2 regions of the Cupriavidus sp. USMAHM13 genome follow, and region 1 is predicted to be linked to the other one. Evidence: predicted binding sites of a transcription regulator. Region 1 holds the regulator's gene; the other holds the start of a gene.
What was found. The regulator sigma-54, encoded in region 1, starts transcription at its own class of promoters, with help from an activator protein. The targets are predictions, from matches to a motif close to TGGCANGNAANCTGCTTT.
Positions count from the first base shown of each region.

Region 2: a site for sigma-54 is predicted at 3,859-3,876, ahead of BKK81_RS30130 (GTP cyclohydrolase II). Genes of this name have one in related genera too.

Region 1 covers NZ_CP017751.1:943,358-952,837, forward strand. Annotated here, with positions in the region: gene BKK81_RS04270 (dynamin family protein) at 1-185, shown strand, start outside; gene mutY (A/G-specific adenine glycosylase) at 358-1,536, shown strand; gene BKK81_RS04280 (LON peptidase substrate-binding domain-containing protein) at 1,591-2,265, opposite strand; gene rapZ (RNase adapter RapZ) at 2,332-3,219, opposite strand; gene BKK81_RS04290 (PsiF family protein) at 3,330-3,635, opposite strand; gene hprK (HPr(Ser) kinase/phosphatase) at 3,812-4,783, opposite strand; gene ptsN (PTS IIA-like nitrogen regulatory protein PtsN) at 4,863-5,318, opposite strand; gene hpf (ribosome hibernation-promoting factor, HPF/YfiA family) at 5,703-6,053, opposite strand; gene BKK81_RS04310 (RNA polymerase factor sigma-54) at 6,103-7,578, opposite strand; gene lptB (LPS export ABC transporter ATP-binding protein) at 7,679-8,473, opposite strand; gene lptA (lipopolysaccharide transport periplasmic protein LptA) at 8,529-9,155, opposite strand; gene lptC (LPS export ABC transporter periplasmic protein LptC) at 9,213-9,480, opposite strand, start outside.
Region 2 covers NZ_CP017752.1:2,707,034-2,716,513, forward strand. Annotated here, with positions in the region: gene BKK81_RS30115 (TetR/AcrR family transcriptional regulator) at 1-481, opposite strand, end outside; gene upp (uracil phosphoribosyltransferase) at 481-1,149, opposite strand; gene BKK81_RS30125 (URC4/urg3 family protein) at 1,266-2,570, opposite strand; gene BKK81_RS30130 (GTP cyclohydrolase II) at 2,567-3,805, opposite strand; gene BKK81_RS30135 (acyltransferase family protein) at 4,069-5,145, opposite strand; gene BKK81_RS30140 (transcriptional regulator) at 5,345-6,208, opposite strand; gene BKK81_RS30145 (EAL domain-containing protein) at 6,907-7,752, shown strand; gene BKK81_RS30150 (Rrf2 family transcriptional regulator) at 7,780-8,271, opposite strand; gene bcsD (cellulose biosynthesis protein BcsD) at 8,607-9,062, shown strand; gene bcsP (cellulose biosynthesis protein BcsP) at 9,140-9,480, shown strand, end outside.

The DNA.
Region 1 (9,480 bases):
AGCTGCGGCGCCGCGTCGACTCGATCGAGCGCATCCACGAGGCGACCGACACGCTGGAGAACCGTATCGCCCAGCTTGAGGAGGTGCTCAACGGGCTCGACGAGCGTAGCGGGCGTATCGCCTATTTCGCGCGGCATGTGCCACGGCCCGAGGCGGAAAACGCATCGAGCGTGCGGGCAGCGTGACGCGCCGGGCGCCTGGCGCCGGCGCGCGCGGCAGGGGCGGGTGAGGCTGTATCATGTGGCGCGCCACGCGGCGGCACCGGCCGTCCCGCGCGGCAGCCCTGCCACCAGCTCCTGTCTTTCGTAGCCGTTCTTCGCAGCCGCTTTTCTCAGCCGTTTCCAGTCGCCTCCCGCCATGCCCCGCAAGCCCGCCAGCACAATTCCCGCCGACGCCAACGATCCTGAGGTGCCAGCCGATTTCGGCATGCGCGTGGTGCATTGGCAGCGCGCCCATGGCCGCCACGACCTGCCCTGGCAGAACACCCGCGATCCTTACCGGATCTGGCTGTCCGAGATCATGCTGCAGCAGACCCAGGTCAGCGCCGTGATCGACTACTACCAGCGCTTCATGGCCAGCCTGCCGACCGTCGAGGCGCTGGCGGCCGCGCCGGCCGACGAGGTCATGGCGCTGTGGGCCGGCCTGGGCTACTACTCGCGCGCGCGCAACCTGCACGCCTGTGCCCGGCAGGTCGTGGCCGAGCACCAGGGGCGTTTCCCGACCGATCCCGCCGTGCTGGTCACGCTGCCGGGCATCGGCCGTTCCACCGCGGCGGCGATCGCTGCCTTCAGCGCGGGCGTGCGAACCCCCATTCTCGATGGCAACGTCAAGCGTGTGTTCGCGCGCTTCTTCGGGTTGCACGGGCACCCGGGAGAGCGCGCCGTGGAGGCGTGCATGTGGCGGCTGGCCGATGCCGCCTTGCCACCGGCCGGGGCGGAGCAGGCGCGCGACATGGTGTCCTACACGCAGGGCCTGATGGATCTCGGCGCCACCATCTGCTCGCGCGGCCGGCCGGCCTGCCTGGCCGACGTCTCCGCCTGTCCGCTGGCTGACGGTTGCGTGGCGCGGCGCGACGGCCTGACGGGGGTGCTGCCGAGTCCCAAGCCGCGCGCCGCGCAGCCCGAGCGCAGCACGGTGATGGTGATGCTGCGGCGCGGCCGCGAGATCCTGCTGACGCTGCGCCCCGGCAGCGGCATCTGGGGCGGCCTGTGGAGCCTGCCCGAACTGCCGGTGGAACAGGTCCCCTTTGATGCCGAACAGGCCGAGGATGCCGCGCTCGCCTATGCGCACGGCCATGGCACGCCGTCTCGCGCGGTATTCTCCGGTGAATTGACCCACGTTTTCACGCATTTCCGCCTGCTGATCCGGGCGGTCCGCGTCGACATGGCGGCGCCCGCCGTGCGCGATGGCGATGGCCCGGCCGAGGCCGCGGCACCGGCATGGCGCTGGGTCGCGCTGGACCAGCTGGATGGGGTTGGCGTGCCGGCGCCGGTGCGCAAGCTGCTGCTGGCACAGGCGGCACCCGGCCTGTTCTGAGCCACGCGGCCGCGCACAGGCCCGGCGTGGCCGGACGGGGCGGGGCGGGACGGACTAGACGATGTGGTGCTGCCGCATGTAGCGGTGCACGATCTCGATGCGCATGCCGGCATCGGGCAGGGCCATCAGCATCTGCTTGGCCTTGAGCGGAACCGGCAGCAGTTCGCACAGCCGGTTCGCGATCCAGCCCGGATCGTGCCAGCGTTGCGGTTCCGTGAACAGCTTCCTGCCTGACGCCTCGGCGTGGACGGCCGCGACGATGCGGCGCAAGGCGGCGGTGCATTCTCCGAGCAACTCTTCCTTGCAGTCGAGCACGTCGGGCGGCAGCGTTTCGGCGCGCGCCACCAGCAGCCCATCCTCGCGCGTGCCGTGCTCGAGCGTACGGAAGCGCTGGGTGCCGTGCGCCTCGATCAGCAGCACGCCCAGCTGCTCCATATTGCAGTCGACGATCTCGGCCAGGCAGCCGATCGCTTCGGGTACGGTGACGCTGCCGGGTGCGGCCACCTCCTCGCCACTCTGGATCAGGCAGACACCGAAAGGCGTGCCGTCACGCAGGCAGCGGCGCACCATGTCGACATAGCGCGGCTCGAACACGCGCAAGGGCAGGTGGCCATCGGGAAACAGGACGGTGTGCAGCGGAAACAGCGGCAGGGATTCCAGCGTCTGCGTCTCCGTGCCGGAAGCGGCACCGGCGGCGCCGGCGGGACTGCCTGGTTGGGTGGGAGCCATGCGCAAGCCAGCAAGGGCCTGGGGCGGTTGCCGCCTCGGGCCGGGAGCAGGGACGCCGGGCGGCCTTCAGCCGGCCGGCACGAGTTCGCGGTGCCTCACCAGCACATTACCATGGGCGCGGAAATAGCTGGCGAGCCTTTCCACAATATAGACGGAGCGGTGCTGCCCGCCAGTGCATCCGATCGCCACGGTCAGGTAGCTGCGGTTGTCGGCGATGAAACTCGGCAGCCACTTTTCCACATAGCTGCGGATATCTTCCGCCATCTCCAGCACCATCGGCTGGCTTTCCAGGAATTCCATCACCGGCACGTCGCGCCCGGTCAGCGGCCGCAGCGCGAGATCGTAGAAGGGGTTAGGCAGTGAGCGCACGTCGAAGACGAGGTCAGCGTCGCTCGGCACGCCATGCTTGAAGCCGAACGACTCGAACAGCAGGGTCAGCTGCAGCGGCTCGTCGCGGATGATTTCCTTGATCCAGGCGCGCAGGGTATTGGTGCGCACGCTGCTGGTGTCGATGCGGTGGGCAGACTCGGCCAGCGGATTGAGCAGTTCGCGCTCCATCTCGATGGCCTCGATCAGCGAGGTGTCGCTGAGCGCCGGCTCAGGCGCGGGCGACTGCCCGGTATCGTCGGCACGGATCGAGAGCGGGTGGCGCCGCCGCGTTTCCGAGTAGCGCTGCACCAGCGCCTCGGTGTTGGCGGTGAGGAAGATGACCTGCACCCGGTGCTCGGCGCGCAGGTTGCGCAGCACGTCGGGCAGCTGGTCGAGCGACTCTCGGCTGCGTACGTCGATCGCGACGCCCAGGTGGGTGTGGCCCTGCGATGCCAGATAGCGGGCAAGTTCCGGCAGGAATTGCGCGGGCAGGTTGTCCACGCAGTAATAACCTGCGTCCTCGAGCACATTCAGTGCGACGGACTTGCCGGAGCCGGAGATCCCGGTGATAAGAATGATGCGCATAGCACGGCAAGCATAGCATCAGCGCATGTCGCCGTCATGACCGCCGCCCGGCGCTGCCGCGGGCGTGCCAGGCGGGGCCGGCGGGGGGCTCCGCCAGCGCCCTGAGGTCCTTACTTGGACAGGCAGTCCTTCATGAAGGACTTGTAATCATCCCCCTTCTTGCCCTTGCCTTGCTTGCTGCAGGCCGACATCTTCTCCTGCTGGGTCATCGGCGCCGCCGCCGCGGCCGGCTTGTTGGACAGGCAATCCTTCATGAAGGTCTTGCGCTCGTCGCCCTTCTTGCCGGAGGCCTGCGTATTGCAGGCTTTCATCTTGTCCTGCTGGGAGTTGGCCGCCGCGGGCGCCGAGCCTTGGGCGAATGCTCCCGTGGCGAACAGCGGGGTCAGCAGTGCACAGATCGCGATCATCTTCTTCATGCTCTTCTCCTGGCTGTGGAAGACTTCATGGCCGCGTGCCATGCCGGCGCCGCGGTGTCTGACTGGGCTCGATGCCCATTACCGCACACAACGGCGCGCCGCCGGCCTGCGTTGACGGCCGCGCCCGTGTTCCTGTAAGCAATTGCAAGCAGCGGCCGGCGGCATGCCGGCCGGCGTCAGAGCAGTCTTCCCTGGCCCCGCGAGACCGCGTCGGCCTGCATCGCGGCCCGCTGGCGGTCCATGAAGTCGCGCAGCGTGTCGATGCCGCGCAGGCGCAGGATGGTGTTGCGCACCGCAGCCTCGACCAGCACCGCCAGGTTGCGGCCGGCCGCAACCTGGATCTTCACCATGTGGATCGGCAGGCCCAGTACGTCCAGGTACTGCGAATCGAGCGGCAGCCGCTCGAACTCGCCGTCGTTGCGGCGCACCAGTTGCACCACCAGCTTGAGCTTCATCTTCCGGCGCACCGCCGTCTCGCCGAAGATGGTCTTGATGTCGAGCAGGCCCAGGCCGCGCACCTCGAGCAGGTTCTGCAGCAATGGCGGGCAGCGTCCTTCGACGAAGTCCGGACCCAGGCGCACGAAGTCGACCGCGTCATCGGCCACCAGGCCGTGGCCGCGCGAGATCAGTTCCAGGCCCAGTTCGCTCTTGCCCAGGCCGGATTCGCCCATGATCAGCACGCCCATGCCGAGAATGTCGAGGAATACCCCGTGCATGGTCACGCGCGGCGCCGAGATGCGCGACAGGTAGAGGCGCAGGTGGTCGATCACGGCCGCCGAGGATACCGGCGTGGTGAACAGCGGTGTGGAAGAGCGCGTGCAGCGCAGTTCCAGGTCGGGCGGTGGCTCCATGCCGTCGGCGACCACCAGGAAGGGCGGCTCGAGCAGGATCAGCTCGCCCATCTGCCGCTTGCGCATCTCGTCGTCCAGCCGCTGGTAGTAGGTGATCTCGGGTTTGCCGAGGACCTGGATGCGGTTGGGGTGGATCAGGTTCAGGTGGCCCACGAGGTCGGCGGCCGAGGTGGCTTCGCGGGCGAAATCCACGTCGAAGGCGCGATCCGCCCCCTCGAGACCCGCCACCCATGAGAGTTTGAGGTCGGCTGCGTTGTCGTCGAAGATGGACTGGGAAGAAACGCCGGTGAGTTCCATGCGGGGGAGTCTGGTGGGGCTGGAAAGCGCTAGGACCCGCCGCCGGTGCCTTGGCCCGCGCCTGCGGGCGGAGCGCCGGTCAGGGATGCCATTCGGTCAGGAGCTGGTGCACGGCTTCGGGCGTCGGCAGCGTGGCCAGGCCTTCGCGCATGTCGCGGTCGGACAGCAACTGGGCGATCTCCGACAGGATCTCGAGATGTTGCTGGGTGGCCTGCTCGGGTACCAGCAGGAAGATCAGCAGCGACACCGGCTTGCCGTCGGGCGATTCGAATGGGATCGGCTCGGCCAGACGCATGAAGGCGGCCAGCGGTTGCTTCAGGCCCTTGATGCGGCCATGCGGGATGGCCACGCCCGCGCCCAGCCCGGTCGAGCCCAGCGACTCGCGCGCGAACAGGTTGTCGGTGACCGTGGCCCGCGCCACGCCATGGTTGTTCTCGAAGAGGAGTCCGGCCTGTTCGAAGACGCGCTTCTTGCTGGTGACGCTGACGTCGAGTGTGATGTTGCCTGGCGGCAGCAATTTGGCCAAACGGTTCATGGCAGGTGCGCAGGGATTCCAGATAAGCGGCCCGGTGCGCTGCGCGCCCGGCCGGGTCAAAGAGGCGGAATATCCGCTCGCTCCGCCGGTCGGGCGCCGGCATGCGGAGTATCGGACCATTATAGAGCAGCCCGCCCGCCTTCTTGTGCGGCGCGCAAGCCGCGGTCCCGGCGGTAGCGGCGACTCATGTATTGGAGAGCATACACTGCGTCGCGCCACTTGCGAACTCCCCCGGACGAGGGCGTGTACGGGGCGTGCACGCGAGCCGGTCCGCCAAAAGCAAAAAACCGCGCTGATGCGCGGTTCGTGGTCTGGCCCTTGTGCTGGTGGCCGACGGGCGGCCTCAAGGCAGATCAGGCAGATTGTTCTTATTGTTTTCTCTGGCTATTGCTGCATCTGTGCGGCAGCCATCTGGTACTTCACGGATTCCCGGTCGTGGCTCTGCACGCGGTCCTTGTACCGGATGACCTGACGGTCCAGCTTGTCGACCAGTGCGTCGATCGCCGCATACAGGTCTTCGTGGTGCGCCTCGACGAAGATGTCCTTGCCCTTCAGATGCAGATTGATTTCCGCGTACTGACGCCTGTCCTTTTCCTTGTGGTTGTCGACAGAGAGCAGCACGCTAACGCCGATGACTTGATCGAAATGCCTGACGATACGCTCCAGCTTCGTTTCCACGTACTCACGCAGGGGTGGCGTGATGTCCAGGTGGTGTCCACTGATCTTGAAGTTCATAGCGCTTCTCCTTCTGAAAGAGCCACACCAGGCAGGCGATGCGGCTCGGCTACAAAGACTTGCGGAGATTGACTGCCGGGATCTTCAGCGCTTCTCGGTACTTGGCGACCGTCCGGCGCGCCACGACGAAGCCCTGATCGCCCAGCAATTCGGCAATTCGGCTGTCGGACAGGGGATTCTTCGGGTCTTCGGCTCCTATCAGTTGCTTGATCAAGGCTCGGATAGCCGTTGATGAAGCAGCGCCGCCCGTTTCCGTGGACACATGGCTGCCGAAGAAGTACTTCAGCTCGAAAGTGCCCATGGGGGTGGCCATGTATTTGTTAGTCGTCACCCGAGAGATGGTTGACTCGTGTAATCCCAGTGTATCGGCAATCTCCCGCAAAACCAAGGGGCGCATCGCAATTTCACCGTGGCTGAAGAAGTTCTTTTGACGCTCGACAATGGCCTGTGCGACACGCAGGATGGTGTCGAAGCGCTGCTGGATGTTCTTGATCAGCCAGCGGGCTTCCTGCAGTTTCTGCTGCAGGCCGGCGGCACCGGATTCGCCCTTGGCGCCGCGCAGGATCTGCGCGTACATGTCGTTGATGCGCAGGCGCGGCATCACGTCGGGATTGAGTTGGGCGATCCAGCCGCTGCCGCTCTTGCGCACGAACACGTCGGGCACGACGAAGTCGGCCTGCGGACGGTTGTAGGCGTGGCCCGGATACGGTGCCAGCGAGCGGATCAGGTCATGTGCTGCCTTCAGCGCCGTCTCGTCCACCTGCAGCGCCTTCTTCAAGCGCGTGTAATCGCGCGCGGCCAGCAGTTCCAGGTGGTGGTTGACGATGCCCAGCGCCAGCTCGCGCTGCGGATGCGACAGCCGCCGCAGCTGCAGCGCCAGGCATTCGGCCGCATTGCGCGCTCCCACGCCGGGTGGATCGAAGCTCTGCAGCAGGGCCAGCATGGCCTGCACTTCCTCGATCTCGAACTCCAGCTCTTCGGGCAGCTCTTCGCAGATCTCCTCGAGCGTGGCGCTGAGGTAGCCGTCGTCGTCGAGCGACTCGATCAGGAAGATGGCCAGGCCCTTGTCGCGCGCCGAGATCTTCAGCGGCGCGAGCTGTTCCATCAGGTGCTCGCGCAGGGTCGGCTCGGCGTCGCGCAGTTGCAGCGGCGCCTTCTCGTCTTCGTCGCCCTGGGGGCGACGCGCGAAGTCGTCCAGGCTCCAGTCGCTGCCGTAGTCGTCGGCGCCGTCGCCGAAGCGCTCTTCATCGCCGCCGCCCTCGTCGCTGCGTGCCTCGCCATTGCCCTGCGCTTCGGCCGGGGCCGGCGCGGGTGCGCTCTGCACGTTGATGCTGCCATCGGCGGCCACCCGCAGCGGGCTCTCGATCCAATCGTTTTCGCGCTCGAGCAGAGGGTTTTCGATCAGGGCCTGCTCGACTTCCTGCTGCAGTTCGAGCGTGGAAAGCTGCAACAGCCGGATCGACTGCTGAAGCTGTGGCGTCAGTGCGAGATGCTGGGAAAGGCGGAGCTGAAGCGAAGGTTTCATGCGGCCTATTCTATGCCCATCCGCAGCGCGATGGAACGAAAATTGCTAACGTTCCTGCCGCTTTGTCGCGGTCCCGCGCCGGCGAGGCGCGGCCACCGCATCACATGCGGAAGTTCTCGCCCAGGTAGACCCGGCGCACCGATTCGTTGGCGATGATTTCCTGCGGGCGGCCCTCGGCCAGCACCGCGCCCTCGCTGATGATGTAGGCGTGGTCGCAGATGCCCAGCGTCTCGCGCACATTGTGGTCGGTGATCAGCACGCCGATGTTGCGCGCCTTGAGGAAGCTGACGATACGCTGGATCTCGCCCACCGCGATCGGGTCGACACCGGCGAACGGTTCGTCGAGCAGGATGAAGCGCGGGGCCGAAGCCAGCGCGCGCGCGATTTCCACGCGCCGGCGCTCGCCGCCCGACAGAGACAGCGCGGGATTCTGGCGCAGGTGGGCGATCTGCAGGTCGTCGAGCAGCGCGTCCAGGCGGCGCTCGATCTCCTGCGCCGACAGCGGCTTGCCGTCGACGATCTGCAGCTCCAGCACCGCGCGGATGTTCTCCTCGACGTTGAGCTTGCGGAACACCGAGGCCTCCTGCGGCAGGTAGGACAGGCCCATGCGCGCGCGCTCGTGGATGGCCAGGCCGCTCAGGTGCAGGCCGTCGAGCACGATGTCGCCTTCGTCCAGCGCCACCAGGCCGACGATCATGTAGAAGGAGGTGGTCTTGCCGGCGCCGTTGGGCCCCAGCAGGCCGACCACCTCGCCGCTCTTGACGTCGAGCGAGACGTCCTTGACCACCGTGCGCGAGCCATAGCGCTTCTTCAGGTGGCGTACCGTCAGCGTGCTGCCGCCGGCGGACTGGCCGTTGCTGGCGGTGGCGGCGGGGGCGGTCTGGGTATCGGTCATGAGGGCAGTGCGTTGGGAGCGCCTGGCGCGCTGGATGCGTTGCGTTCGGCTGGGTTCAGGACTTGGACGGCGCGGGTGCGGGCTTCAGCTCCAGCGGCGGCGCTGCCGGCGCGCTGGCCGGCTGGCGCGGCGAGAGCACGGCGCGCACGCGTCCCGAGGAGGTCACCGCGCCTTTGTCGCCGCTGCTGCTGGCCGTGTAGTACTCGTTGTTGCTGTCGTAGGTGATCACGGCGCCGCGGATCTCGTCGATCTGCTTGCCGCCCGCCAGGCGCGCCATGCGGGCCTGGCCGATCAGCTTGGAGATGCCTTGCTTGCCGTCGTACTCGATGCGGTCGCCCCAGCCGTCGATGTACTCGTCGACGTTGTCGCGCTTCTGGCGGATATAGGCGAGCTTGCCCGGCTTGGCCGTGGCGATGGCGTACTGGTAGCCCTCTGGGTCGGTGCGCAGCTCGGCGGCGTCCGACTTCAGCACCATGGTGCCCTTGGTCAGGACCACGTTGCCGGTCAGCGTGTAGACCTGCTTGACATCATCGTAGCTGGCGTTGTCGGCCTCGAGCACCAGCGGCTTGTCGCGGTCGGCGCGCTCGGCGTGGGCGGCCGGCGCCAGGCAGAGCGCGGCGGCCGCGGCCAGCAGGGCAGGCGAAATCCGGGCGCGGAACCACGTCTTCAAGGCAGGCATCATGATGGTGAGCGGATGGAGAAAGCGGCGGCTGCGGGTTGCCGCGCGCGGTTGCATGACTTAGGACCTCGGCGCGGGCGCGCCGCGCGGGGTGGTGACGATAGTGCCGCGCACGTTGCCGAACAATTGTACTTCGCGCGTGACGTTGTTGAAGAGCAGGCCGTTGGCGTTCATCACGGAGACGCCGCGGGTGAGCTGCACCGGCTTGTCGGTCTTCACGAGATCGTCGTTGACGAGGATCCGGAAGTACTCGGAGGCCGCGCTCATCTGCGGGTCCTGCGCCGGGTCGGGACCCTGCGCCCGCACGATGAGGCCGTTGTCGTAGAGG
Region 2 (9,480 bases), on a different replicon from region 1:
CCCATTGCCGGATCACCTCGGCCTTGCGCGCCACCAGCGCGCGCAAGGCGCCACCCAGCACGTCGGCGATCTCCGGCGCGCCGTGCAGCAGCTCGTTGGCGAACACGCGCGACGCGTCGGGGTAGCTGGCCGACAGCCGCATCTTGGCGCGGATGTACTGCTCCAGCGCGCGCCGCGGCGGCGTAGCGGCATCGATGATGTCGGTTTCCGACAGCCAGAGGCGCAGCGTGTGGGACAGCACGGCACGGTACAGCGCCTGCTTGGTGCGGAAGTAGTAGTGCAGGTTGGACTTGGGCACGCCGGCGCGCACGGCGATGTCGGCCATGGTGGCGCCGGCGAATCCCGCCCGCGCGAATACATATTCCGCCGCACGCAGGATGCGCGCCTCGTTCTCCTGGCGGATGCGGCCCCCGCCCGCCGCGCCGGCCGCGCCGGCCGCGCTCGGGGGCAGCCGGCCATCCGCCGTGGCCGCGAGGTCCATCAGCGGGTACCGTAGAGGCGGTCGCCGGCGTCGCCCAGCCCCGGCACGATGTAGCCGTGCTCGTTGAGCGTCTCGTCGATCGCCGCGGTGACGATGGCCACGTCCGGATGCGCCGCCTGCAGCGCGCGCAGGCCCGGGCGCGAGGCGATCAGGCAGACGTACTTGAGCGCGCTGACGCCGGCCTCCTTGAGCCGGTTGAGCGCGGCCACGGCGGAGTTGCCGGTGGCAAGCATCGGGTCGACCACGATCACCAGGCGCTCGTGGATGTCTTCGGGCATCTTGAAGTAGTACTCGATCGGTTCGAGCGTCTCCGGATCGCGGTACAGGCCGATGTGGCCGACGCGGGCGGCCGGCAGCAGTTCGAGCATGCCATCGAGGAATCCGTTGCCGGCGCGCAGGATCGAGACCAGGCACAGCTTCTTGCCGGACAGCACCGGCGAGCGCATCGGCGCGATCGGCGTCTTGATGTCGATCGTCTCCATGGCCAGGTCGCGCGTGGCCTCATAGGTCAGCAACTGGCTGATCTCGCGCACCAGCCGGCGGAAATTGTCGGTGGTGGTTTCCTCGCTGCGCGCCAGCGTGACCTTGTGCTGGACCAGCGGATGGCTGACCACCAGCACATTGGGCGCGGCGCCTTCGAGCCGGGTCGCTGAAGAGATGTCGTTCATATTGTCGCTCCTGGGGCAGGTTGCAGACGGGGACCACGAGACAGGCCCGCGGACGCGGCGGCAACGGCCGGCGCCGGCAGCCTTGCGGCTGCCCGCCCGCCTGCCGCGCGCCCGCGTCAGAACACCGTACCGTCGCTGATCATGGAGAACGGCGGCGGGCCCCCAGGCCGCCGCTGGGCGGCGATGCGCCGGCCAGCCGCCCAGGTGCCACCCTCCAGCACGCGCGCCAGCGGGAAGGCCTCGGCCGACAGCCCGAGCGCATCGCGCACGCTCTGCGCCACCAGGTCGAGGCCCGACACGGTCAAGGCCCGCCATTCGACGATGGCCGGCTCGCCTACCGTGTGGGCGTGCCCGGCGAAGCCCGGGTCACGCGGCACCATCAGCGCGAAGTCGTAGAGCAGGCCGCCGTTGCGGTACTCCGGCAGGCCGGTCAGCGCGTCCAGGCCGGTCACCGTCAGCCCGCCATCCTCCAGCGGTTCCAGCATCGAGTAGGTCAGCCACTGCGTGAGCTTGTGCAGCGGGACCAGGCCGCCGGCGGCGGCGGCGTGCCGCCAGCAGTCTCCCAGCGGCACGCCATCCAGCACCATGCGCCCCGGCCACACCGGCCCCAGGGCCACCAGCAAGGTACGCAGCACGAAGCCGGCTTCGATGCGGCCATCGCTGGCATGCGCCCGCAGGTAGTCGAACAGGTTGCCGAGCCGGGCCGGCGCGCCGAACACGGCCGGCGTGGCCTGCGCCACCTCGCCCAGGCGCCGCAGCAGGCCGGCGCGGCCGTCCAGGCCGACCAGCGGATTATGCTGCGCGACCTGGAAGGCGCTGGCGATGGAGGAGACGTCGATGCGCATCAGCCGCTCGGCATCGGCGCGCAGCGGGTCGCCCAGCGCGGCGGAGAAGCCGCCGCGGGCGAACAGGTCGAAGCTGGCCACGCCGAGTCCCTCCGAGCGGCTCAGCATCTGGTCGCTGGCGGAATCCCGGTAGCGCCAGTCTGGCCCGGCGCCGGCGTCGAGCAGCACGCTGGGAATCACCAGGTCGATGCCGATGCGGGCGCGCTCCTCGCGCTGCTCCGGCCCGTTCAGGCCGGCGCGCTCGCACAGCATGCGCCAGCGGTCGACGGTCTCGCCGGGCCCGCCGGCCTCGAAATGGCGCCAGCGGCTATGGTAGGGCACGACCAGGTCCGGATAGCGGCGCCGGATGGTCGCGCTCACGTAGTCCGCGATTTCCGGCACCCGTTCCGGGTGCCAGCTGAACAGCGCCGACTCCCCGGAGGCAACGAAACGCGTCACTTCGGCACAATGCTTGCGCACGGCCCGCGCGCTCAGCAGCGCTGCCGCGAGATGCCCCTCCGGCAGCGGACAGAGCCAGCCGCTCCCTGCGTCCGCACCGCCGGCCCCCGCCAGATCCCCTTCCGGAAAAGCGTTCATTCTTCCAACCCCCTGCCCTTGGCCAGCGCCAGTTCGCTGGCATCGGGCGGCGTATACCGCGTGAAATAGCCGGCCGCCACCTTCGCGTCGATCTCCACCCTGGCATCGGCCGGGATCAATTCTTCCGGTATCGGCACCTGCTCCACCACCTCGATGCCCTGTGCCACCAGCGCACCGTGCTTCATATTGCTCATCGAGGCCCAGCGGTCGATGCGGCGGATGCCCAGCCAGTGGAACACGTCGGGCATCAGTTCCTGGAAGCGCATGTCCTGCACGCCCGCCACGCATTCGGTGCGGGCGAAATAGGTTTCCGCGCGGTCGCCGCCGGCCTGCCGCTTGCGCGCGTTGTAGACCAGGAACTTGGTGACCTCGCCCAATGCACGCCCTTCCTTGCGGTTATAGACCACCAGCCCGACTCCGCCCTGCTGCGCCATCTCGATGCAGACCTCGATGCCGTGAGCCAGGTAGGGGCGGCAGGTGCAGATGTCGGAGCCGAACACGTCCGAGCCGTTGCATTCGTCATGCACGCGGCACGCCACGCGCGTGCCGGGATCGCCGAGCCGCTCCAGGTCGCCGAAGAAATAGAGCGTCATGCCACCGATCGGCGGCAGGAAAACCTTCAGGTCCGGCCGCGTCACCAGCTCCGGGAACATGCCGCTGGTCTGCTCGAACAGATTGCGCCGCAGCACGCTTTCCTTGATGCCGAAACGGCGCGCCAGTCCGGGCAGGTGCCAGACCGGATCGATGGCGGCCTTGGTCACGCGCACGTCGCCGTTCGCGAACAGGATGCTGCCATCCGGCTTGAGCCGCCCCGCGGCGATCGCCGCCACCAGCTCCGGCATATTGATGTGGGCGCGCGTGATGGCGATGGTGGGACGTACGTCGATGCCGGCCGCGATGCGCTCGGCGAAGGCCGTCGCAACCAGGTGGCCCCAGGGATCGAGCGAGACGATCTTGTCCGGGTCGCTCCATTGCGGATGCGGTCCGACCGGCACCGCGGGCGCGGTGTCGGTGAAATCGGGCCGGTGGTCGCGCTGCAGCGCTCCGGACGCCACCGCGAGCGCGCGATAGACGGCATAGGCACCGCCATGGGTCCCGATCACGTTGCGGTGCGCCGGATTGGTCAGGCTCGCGATCACAGGCCCGCGCTCCGTGGCGGTCGGCGCCCCCCAGCAGATCGGCTCGGCGGGCTTGCCGCGACGGGCGTGCGAAGTCAGGACGATGTGGTCGGACATGACGGCCTCGGTAAGGAAATCCTGACCAAATGGTCAGGTTTACGCTTCCATACTAGGCAACCTTCGTGCCATCTCCCAACCTCGATTTCAGCCCTGTGTGAGGCGCAGCACACGCCATCCGCGCACCACCGAGGTGCAGGACGGGCCACGGCCGGACGGCCGGCGGGCATCAGGCGCGGTGCACGGCACCATGAGAAAGCGGCACCCGATGGGTGCCGCTCGCACGATCGACCCTGTGCGCCCCGTGCGCCCCGTGCCGCCGGTCAGGCCGCATGGCCGCTGCGCCAGAGCATCCAACGCGCGCGCAACAGCCCGGTCAGGCCGGCGGCCTCGACATAGCGATGGAACAGCGCCCCGGCAACGTTGCTGGCCGCCCACGCCAGCACCATGCCGCAGGCATTGGCCAGCGGCCGCCCAGGCAGGAAATGGAAGAACAAGGCGTTGACCACCAGGCAGACCGGGAAGTGGACCAGGAATACCGAGTAGGAGACGCGCCCGCACCAGGCCAGCAGCGCCCCGCCCTGCCATTGCTCCAGCCAACCCTGGCGCCGCACCACGCCGAGCAGCAAGGCCACCACCAGCGCCAGGGCGATGCGCAGGCGGAAGTCCACCGCCAGCGCCAGCAGGGCCACCGCCCCTAGCAGCAGCAGGGGCAGCGCCGGGCGCCCGGGGCTGGACGCCCAGTAGGCCAGCGTACCCAGCCCGTAGGCGCCAAAGAAGTAGACCGCCCAGACGTCCCAGGCGGCATCGCGGTTGAACCAGAACAGCGAGGCCAGCGCCATCGCCACGACCAGGACGATGCCGAAGCCGCGCGCACCGGCGCCGATGGTGCGGGCCGCCCACAGCAGCGCCAGCAGCAGCGCGAACAGTTGCATGTCGATGGCCACGTACCAGACGCCGGCCGACAGCGCGTCCACGTCGAGCAGGCTGTGCATCAGCAACACGTGGGCGATGAACTGGCGCAGGTGCGGCGCCGCGGGAATCGAATCGTGGTGCATCCAGTGGCGCGCCACCGCCGCCCCGGCGATGGCCAGCACGATGGCCACGCTATAGGGCACCACGAGCTTCTGGTAGCGCCGCCACAAGGCGGCCAGCGGGCGCTGTACCAGCAGCTCGCCGCCCGGCGCCAGGCTGCGCGCGGCGAGGAAGCCGCTGACCACCAGGAAGACCTGCACCGCGATGCGGGCGTATTGGGAGAGCCAGTCGAGCACGCCGGGCGCAAGCACGTGCGCCGCATCGGACATCGGACCGTAGAAGGCGAGATGATGCAGAACAATCAGCTGCGAACTGACCGCCTTGAGTGCATCGATGCACGCCAAGCGCGAAGAACGGGGGCTCATTGTCATGTTATAGGGGGGACTGCCGGAAGAGCGAAGGCAGCGATTTTACTCCCAAGCCTGCCACCCCGCCAGTGGCAAGCGCCGTCCCGTGCACATCGTGCGCGCCAGCTAGGCCCGGCGCAGCGCGGGCGCGATCACGGTTGCCGCCCTGGCGACCGGGTCGGCGGCGGCCTGCCGCGCGTGCCGCCGCCCGGGAGGCTCAGGCCGCCCGCAGCGCTCCGAGCCAGCTCGACTCCGGCAGCCGGCGCTGCGGCGACACCGCCGCGGCCCGGCCGCAGTGCCCACCGCAGCGCGCGAAGTCGGCCTGCTCCAGCCACGGCGCGATGAAGGCGCCCAAGGCATCCAGCAGCACGTCGGAGGTCATGCCGGCGGCGCCCGCCAGCGCCGCGCACATGATCCAGGTGGTGTTGTCGTGCTCGACCATGTAGAGCGTCTTGGCCTGGTCGGCCGGCTGCAGCACGTGCTCGCTCGCGTGCACGTGCCCGAGACCGAATGCCTGCACGAAATCTTCCCGGTGCCGCTCGCCGAAGCAGACCACCAGCTTGGGCTTCCAGCGCCGGCGGGTGTCGGCGACGAAGCGGAAGCGCCCGCCGTTGCGGCACAGGTCCAGGTAGCGCCGCTTGGGCACCAGAGCCGGCTGGCCGCGGAATGCCTGCGACCAGGGCACCGAACCGATATGGTTGGCCGGCAGCGGAAACAGGCTCATCTTGAACTCGGCCCCGCCCGGCGCGAACAGGTGCGTATCGAAATAGTGCTGCCAGTCGCATTCACTCTGCGGCCGACGGAACACTTCGGCGCGAGCGGACGCCATGATGCGTGCGATCTTCTGGTGGGACTGCCAGCGCTGCATCACATCGTGATGGCGCGCGCGGAAGTCGCTGTCCCAGGCGGTCGGCTCGGCGCGCGGCACCAGCGGCGCAGCCAGGGCTTCGGCCCAGGTATGCGGCGTGGCATCGCAGAACCAGACCGGGGCAGCCGGATCGCCACCTTCCATGCCGACGTAGGACGCAAAGTAGGCGTCGAGCTGCTCCGCCGTGAACACAGTCTTGTCCCGTGCTTCCATGACGTTGTTTCTCCCCGTAGATTGCTGCCGCAGCCGCTTGCGCCGGCTCCGGCCTCCTTCCCAAAACCAGGCGGCGGCGCCCGGCACGTGGCCTGCGGCAGCCGCCCCCCACAAGGACACGGGCGCAGGCGCCCGTGCCCGGCGTTCCCGGCGGACTTGATTGCATCCGTCCGGCCGCCATCCGTCTTGACGACGTTTCACTCCCGTTGCATTGGTCGACGCGTTGGAACGCGTACTCTTTGTGCCTGCTCGGTACCGGCATGGTGTGCAATCGCTGTGCCATCGGCGCCTGCGTCGCCGCGCGGGACGGCGCAAAAACCGGCTTGCCACCCGCAAAGCCTTGTGGGGACTGGGTTTCCGGCCTATCGGGAAATCACGTGGAGGTCCGCCGTGGCGCGCGCCGGGAGGGCCGCTGAAGGAGGAGTGTTACGTTACGTGCGACGTAACACGTAACGTTTTCGCAACGGATCGAGGAACTGCCGCAAGCGAGCCGCCGCCGTGGAGCGGCGCGGCCCCGGCGCCGCGATACCGATGCGCGGCGGCGCACGCGACGGCAACCCGCCTGGCAGCAGGCAAAGGCCCGCCACCGGCGCGCGGCCAGCGACCGCGGGCGGCAGGCTTGGCATGGACATTGCCTTATTCGTCACTGGAGAAACTCTGTGGCGCTGGATACCATGCCCCGCCAAGGCCGGAACCCTGTGAACACGATCGGCACGCCGAGCCCGGACCCCCGTCCCCGCAGCAACACCCGCCCCGCCACCACGGCGCTTGCGGCCGGAAGCCAGGCCTTGCTGCGCGACCTGCCACACGCCGCGCGGCGCGGCGAGCTGCGCGCCTTCTTCCAGCCCAAGCTGGACACCGCGACCGGACAACTGGTCGGCGCGGAAGCACTGGCGCGCTGGCAGCACCCCCGCTTCGGACTGCTGCTGCCCGATACGTTCATCCCCCTGGCCGAGCGCAGCGGCCACATCGAGTCGATCGGGCACTGGATGGTCGACGAGGTCTGCCGGCAACTGGCGGCCTGGGATGCCGAGGGCCTTCCCACGCCCGAGGTCGCCGTCAACGTTTCCCTGCGCGAGTTGCGCAATGCGGACCTGCTGCCGCAGATCGGGCATTGCCTGCGGCGCCACGGTATCGGCCCGCATCGCCTGCTGCTGGAATTCACCGAGTCGACCGCGATGCACGATCCGCAGTACATCGCCGATGTGCTGGCCCGGCTGCGCACCGCCGGGCTGCGGGTGGCGCTGGATGATTTCGGCACCGGCCACTCCAGCCTGGCGCGCCTGCATGCGCTGGCGGCACACGAGCTCAAGCTGGACCGCAGTTTCGTGACACCGCTCGACGCTCAGGAGCCCAAGACCTGCGCCATCGTCGCCGCGGTGGTCGCGCTGGCCCGCGCATTGGACATGCAGGTGGTCGCCGAGGGCGTGGAAACGCCGGCGCAACTGGAGATGCTGCGCAAGCTGGGATGCCGCCAGGTACAGGGTTTCCTGTTCTCGCAGCCGCTTCCCGCCGCGGCTTTCGCCAGCGGCTGGCTGCACTAGACAGAATGGATTGACCTGCCGCCCCGTTCAGGGCTCGCCGCCAGGCATGCGCCGCGCCGGCCTGGCAGGCAGGGGCACGGACACGCCCGCCCCGGACAGCAAGCGCACCAATGGCGCCGGACGGGCGACCAGGTCTTGCAGGGTATAGCGGTCCAGCACATCGAAATAGGCCAGCAAGGCATCGGCCAGCACGCCGCGCAAACCGCAGACCTGGGTGATCACGCAGGCGCTCTCGCCGGACTGGAAGCACTCGACCAGGCCGAAATCCGGCTCCGTGGCACGGATCACATCCCCGATCCGGATCTGCGCGGCAGGCCGCCCGAGCCGGATGCCCCCCGCGCGCCCGCGCACGGTGTGCAGGAAACCGGCCTGCCCGAGTCGCTGGACGATCTTGATCAGGTGGTTCTTCGGAATGGAAAAGGCGTCCGCGACCTGCTGGATGGTCACCAGCCCGTCCGGGTGGACCGCCACGAAGATCAGCGTGCGCAGGCTGTAGTCAGTGTAGTCCGTGAGTCTCATGGGATCGGGGCAAGACAGCGACGAGCCAGTCTAACATCGCTTCTGGATGCATCTTATCGCCCTCTGGCCCGGCTTCGGAGATAATCCGCACACCCTGCCTGGGAGTATCGGAGGCCCGCCCGACAAGGGACCGGACAAGCGCCGAAGGGGCGCGATCCTATCAGAGCAATCCGGCGGTTTTCCTCACCATTTCGGGGGGTTGTTGTGAGAAAGGGACAATGTTACCCATCGGAATAAAGTGCGGTCAAAGCAATTGCTTCGGTACCGTAAAAGGCATGAAAATGTAACAGGAAATCAATAACAGCGATCTGCAGATCAAAATAGGAAATTACGGGGTGACTTTGTCCACGCTTCAATATCTGACGGAACGTCATTGCTCCTCGCAATGGCGTGATGTGCTTGGCGCTTTTGCATCCGAGCTGGCCGATACGCTGGATGTCGCGAGCCTGCGCGAACTGATGCGCCGGGTCGGCGCGCGGTTCGCCGAGCGCTTCGACCTGGGCCGCTGCGACACCGTCGCCGACCTGGAGCAGGCCCTCACGCAGGTGTGGTTGCGCATCGACTGGGGCTGGACCCGGATCGAGGACAACGGCGAAACGCTGACCATCCACCACCATTGCGCCCCGCTCAGGACGGCGCTTGGCGAGTCGGCCGATGCGTGGTCACCGGGCTTCCTCGAAGGCGCCTACCAGCATTGGTTCCGCGTCCTCGGCTCCTCCGACGCATTGGCCCTGACGCAGGTGACGCAGATCGACGCCACTGGCACAGTCGCCTTCCGTTTCGGGCGCTGAATGGACCGGGCCTCCGGCGGCGGCGCCCGGCACGAGCTTGCCGCGCCGCACCGGAATCTATCGACCAGCCAAAGACCATGAGCCAGTCCGACGACCTGACAAAATTGTTCAAGCGGTTCGGTGGCGACACCACCTCCTACCGCGAAATCGTCCGCAGCGAGGGTGCGCAGCAAGCACGCGCGCGCTGGCCGCTGCTGTCTGCCGTCCAGGCGGATCGGCCCGACGAAGTGCCGCCGGTATCCCCCGGCGAGCTGGCGGGCGCCATGCTGCGGCAGCCGCCGGCGCCGGCGCCGGCGCCGGCGCAGCCGGAGTTGCCTCCGGCACCCACCCCCCAGGCACCACTGCCGCCCTCCCACTTCGCCCCGACGCGGCCGCCGCTGCCGGTGCGCACGGCCGGCCTGCCGCCGGCCGGTGCGCC